DNA from 2 places in the Bacillus sp. FSL W7-1360 genome. Region 2 is predicted to be linked to the other one. Evidence: a T-box and tRNA genes for the amino acid it is inferred to sense, from the RefSeq annotation. Region 2 holds a T-box; the other holds one or more tRNA genes.
The links. The T-box of region 2 lies ahead of NSQ26_RS09200 (valine--tRNA ligase). A T-box ahead of a tRNA ligase gene usually reads a tRNA of that ligase, here a tRNA-Val.
Positions count from the first base shown of each region.

Region 1 (2,244 bases), 270 kb from region 2:
TAGCGAAATTCCTTGTCGGGTAAGTTCCGACCCGCACGAATGGTGTAACGACTTGGATACTGTCTCAACGAGAGACCCGGTGAAATTATAGTACCTGTGAAGATGCAGGTTACCCGCGACAGGACGGAAAGACCCCATGGAGCTTTACTGTAGCTTGATAGTGAGTGTTGGTATCGTTTGTACAGGATAGGTAGGAGCCAAGGAAGCCGGAGCGCCAGCTTCGGTGGAGGCATCGGTGGGATACTACCCTGACGATACTGACATTCTAACCTCGACCCGTGATCCGGGTCAGGGACATTGTCAGGTGGGCAGTTTGACTGGGGCGGTCGCCTCCTAAACAGTAACGGAGGCGCCCAAAGGTTCCCTCAGAATGGTTGGAAATCATTCGTAGAGTGCAAAGGCATAAGGGAGCTTGACTGCGAGACCTACAAGTCGAGCAGGGACGAAAGTCGGGCTTAGTGATCCGGCGGTGCCGTATGGAAGGGCCGTCGCTCAACGGATAAAAGCTACCCTGGGGATAACAGGCTAATCTCCCCCAAGAGTCCACATCGACGGGGAGGTTTGGCACCTCGATGTCGGCTCGTCGCATCCTGGGGCTGTAGTAGGTCCCAAGGGTTGGGCTGTTCGCCCATTAAAGCGGCACGCGAGCTGGGTTCAGAACGTCGTGAGACAGTTCGGTCCCTATCCGTCGCGGGCGTAGGAAATTTGAGAGGAGCTGTCCTTAGTACGAGAGGACCGGGATGGACATACCGCTGGTGTACCAGTTGTTCCGCCAGGAGCATCGCTGGGTAGCTACGTATGGTCGGGATAAGTGCTGAAAGCATCTAAGCACGAAGCCCCCCTCAAGATGAGATTTCCCATGACGCAAGTCAGTAAGACCCCTTAGAGATGATGAGGTTGATAGGTCTGGAGTGGAAGTGTGGCGACACATGGAGCGGACAGATACTAATCGGTCGAGGTCTTATCCTAAATATTCATCCTTACATTTGAGTCCCATGGTTTAGTTTTGAGAGAATCGTTCTCTCATTATCCGGTGCTTATGGCAAAGAGGTCACACCCGTTCCCATGCCGAACACGGTCGTTAAGCTCTTTTGCGTCGATAGTAGTTGGGGGCTTCCCCCTGCGAGCGTAGATCAGTGCCGGGTGATAGTTGGAGGATTAGCTCAGCTGGGAGAGCACCTGCCTTACAAGCAGGGGGTCGGCGGTTCGATCCCGTCATCCTCCATTAATTATGCCGGTCTAGCTCAATTGGTAGAGCAACTGACTTGTAATCAGTAGGTTGGGGGTTCAAGTCCTCTGGCCGGCACCATTATATAAATTTATTTTATTTATGATAAATGTAAGAGCCATTAGCTCAGTTGGTAGAGCATCTGACTTTTAATCAGAGGGTCGAAGGTTCGAATCCTTCATGGCTCACCATGTTTGCGGGTGTGGCGGAATTGGCAGACGCGCTAGACTTAGGATCTAGTGTCTTTATGACGTGGGGGTTCAAGTCCCTTCACCCGCATTTACTTGCGGGAGTAGTTCAGTGGTAGAACACCACCTTGCCAAGGTGGGGGTCGCGAGTTCGAATCTCGTCTTCCGCTTGATAATAGTATTAGTAAGTCCTAGCCGGGGTGGTGGAATTGGCAGACACACAGGACTTAAAATCCTGCGGTAGGTGACTACCGTGCCGGTTCAAGTCCGGCCCTCGGCACCAGTAATTTCATAATGCGCCCGTAGCTCAATTGGATAGAGTGTCTGACTACGGATCAGAAGGTTAGGGGTTCGACTCCTCTCGGGCGCGCCATTTGATAAATCGGGAAGTAGCTCAGCTTGGTAGAGCACTTGGTTTGGGACCAAGGGGTCGCAGGTTCAAATCCTGTCTTCCCGACCATTAGAAATGGGGCCTTAGCTCAGCTGGGAGAGCGCCTGCTTTGCACGCAGGAGGTCAGCGGTTCGATCCCGCTAGGCTCCACCAATTCAACAAAGCTATTGACAAGGAACAAAATTAGTAGTAAACTTTTTAAGTCGCCAACAAACAGCGACACAAGCTCATTGAAAACTAAACAATAGCCAAGCGTAAAGAGAGATCAATAGATCTCAACATGTAAGCCACAAAGAAATTTGTGCAAAATGAGCAAATCAAACACTTTAATGGAGAGTTTGATCCTGGCTCAGGACGAACGCTGGCGGCGTGCCTAATACATGCAAGTCGAGCGCACAGAAGGGAGCTTGCTCCCGGAAGTGAGCGGCGGACGGGTG
Region 1 covers NZ_CP151950.1:2,059,130-2,061,373, reverse strand. The annotation lists rRNA gene NSQ26_RS10655 (23S ribosomal RNA) at 1-969, shown strand, start outside; rRNA gene rrf (5S ribosomal RNA) at 1,030-1,145, shown strand; tRNA gene NSQ26_RS10645 (tRNA-Val) at 1,153-1,225, shown strand; tRNA gene NSQ26_RS10640 (tRNA-Thr) at 1,234-1,309, shown strand; tRNA gene NSQ26_RS10635 (tRNA-Lys) at 1,344-1,419, shown strand; tRNA gene NSQ26_RS10630 (tRNA-Leu) at 1,425-1,507, shown strand; tRNA gene NSQ26_RS10625 (tRNA-Gly) at 1,515-1,586, shown strand; tRNA gene NSQ26_RS10620 (tRNA-Leu) at 1,611-1,699, shown strand; tRNA gene NSQ26_RS10615 (tRNA-Arg) at 1,713-1,789, shown strand; tRNA gene NSQ26_RS10610 (tRNA-Pro) at 1,800-1,876, shown strand; tRNA gene NSQ26_RS10605 (tRNA-Ala) at 1,885-1,960, shown strand; rRNA gene NSQ26_RS10600 (16S ribosomal RNA) at 2,134-2,244, shown strand, end outside.
Region 1: it encodes a tRNA-Val, which carries the amino acid that the T-box ahead of NSQ26_RS09200 (valine--tRNA ligase) is inferred to sense. The anticodon was not compared.

Region 2 (2,244 bases):
TACAAATGTTTATCCATTCTTTCGGTTTTTTTGTGTCGTCCATTGAAGCAACGCGCTTCTCTTTGTTTCCATTTTTACTGCTTAGTTTATTTGGGTTTCTAGGAATTTACCTTGTCCAACGATCGGCATTACAAAAACATATACGGATGTGGAAAGTGGCTGGGTATATCAGTCAAGCATGTGCGATCATATTATTCTTTGCGGGGATGAAGTGGTGGGACAATATTTTGACGTTTAAATTAACATTTGTATCGAGTGCAGTATTTTTGGTTTTGGCTACAATGTGTTATATGATCCTTTCTCGTTGGCAGCAAAAGTTAGAGCACGAAACGCAAGAAAAGCAACCACTTGAAGTCACAATGGCACAAAAGTCGTAACGAAATTAGAAGCTCATCTCGACAATTGTGACACCAAGCAGTGCACATAAGTCTAATGTATTTGGTAAAAGAGACAGCTGGTTAAACGAGAAAGTAACACGTTGCAGGAGGAGATGTGTGTAAGGATGGCGAGGCATCTTCTGACAATTCGTCACGGTAAGCCCCCCTTTGTGGAAATAATATATAGTATATGTGTATAGATCGTTATATGTGAGTATTTTTTGGGGCGTCATCGAACAAGGGATAAAAGCGCCTATTTTTGGCTAAAATGATTGCACCAATAGAGAGTTATGTTATAATAAGTCTACTAACAAGTCGATATCGATATGTGTTGAGCAGGAGGAGTAGCATGTATGCGCACGTACAGAAAGAGGAGCCCATTGGCTGAGAGGTTCCTTCGTTTGCCCCATGTGAAGGTCGCCTAGGAGCTGTTATGCTGAAACGTTGAGTAAGCATAGCCGGTGAGAGCCGTTATTTTACTTAAGTTGTGTAACAAGCCCCAAGTGGCTTGCTGCAAACAAAGGTGGTACCGCGAGTCCCTTCGTCCTTTGAGATGGAGGGCTTTTTTTATTTTTTGAAGGAGGCGAATGAGATGGCAGAAGAAGTGACAATGAGCGGAAAGTACGATCCGAAAGAAACAGAAGCAAAGTGGTATGATTTTTGGGTGAAGGGGAAGTTTTTTGAAGCAACGGGCGATCCAGAGAAAACACCTTACTCAATTGTGATTCCGCCCCCAAACGTGACAGGAAAGCTACATCTGGGGCATGCATGGGATGCGACGTTACAAGATATTTTAGCACGCACAAAGCGGATGCAAGGCTTTGATACGCTATGGCTTCCGGGAATGGACCATGCTGGGATTGCGACGCAAGCGAAAGTTGAAGGGAAGCTGAGAGAAGAAGGGAAGTCACGCCATGATCTTGGTCGCGAAGCGTTTTTAGAGAAGTCTTGGGAGTGGAAAGAGGACTATGCATCATTTATCCGCCAACAATGGGCAAAAGTGGGGATTTCCGTTGACTATTCGCGCGAGCGGTTCACGTTGGATGAAGGGTTGTCAAACGCGGTGCGTGACGTGTTTGTGGCGTTATACGAAAAAGGCTTGATCTATCGCGGCGAATACATTATTAACTGGGACCCACAAACGAAAACAGCGTTATCAGACATTGAAGTCATTCATCAAGACGTTCAAGGTGCGTTTTATCATATGAAATACCCACTTGTGGACGGAAGTGGCACGATTGAAATTGCAACAACGCGTCCAGAAACGATGCTTGGAGATACGGCGGTCGCGGTACATCCAAAAGATGATCGTTACAAACATTTGATTGGAAAAATGGTGCGCTTACCAATTGTAGGGCGTGAAATTCCGATCGTGGCCGATGAGTATGTTGACCAAGAATTTGGTTCTGGTGCAGTTAAAATTACACCGGCACATGACCCGAACGATTTTGAAATTGGCAACCGCCATGACTTGCCCCGCATTCTCGTTATGAATGAAGACGGGACGATGAATGAGAACGCTGGAAAATACGAAGGGCTAGACCGGTTCGTGTGCCGGAAACAAATAGTGAAAGACTTACAAGAGATGGATGTGCTGTTCAAGATTGAGGATCACATACATTCTGTTGGTCATTCAGAACGTAGTGGTGCAGTGGTTGAACCGTATTTGTCGACACAATGGTTTGTGAAGATGTCACCACTAGCGGATGCAGCGCTTGAATTACAACAAGATGAAGCAACAAAAGTGACGTTCGTCCCAGATCGATTCGAAAAAACGTACGTCCGCTGGATGGAAAACATTCGAGATTGGTGTATTTCGCGCCAACTATGGTGGGGACACCGCATTCCGGCGTGGTACCATAATGAA
Region 2 covers NZ_CP151950.1:1,791,653-1,793,896, reverse strand. The annotation lists gene NSQ26_RS09210 (hypothetical protein) at 1-377, shown strand, start outside; gene NSQ26_RS09205 (hypothetical protein) at 383-532, opposite strand; T-box leader at 700-929, shown strand; gene NSQ26_RS09200 (valine--tRNA ligase) at 970-2,244, shown strand, end outside.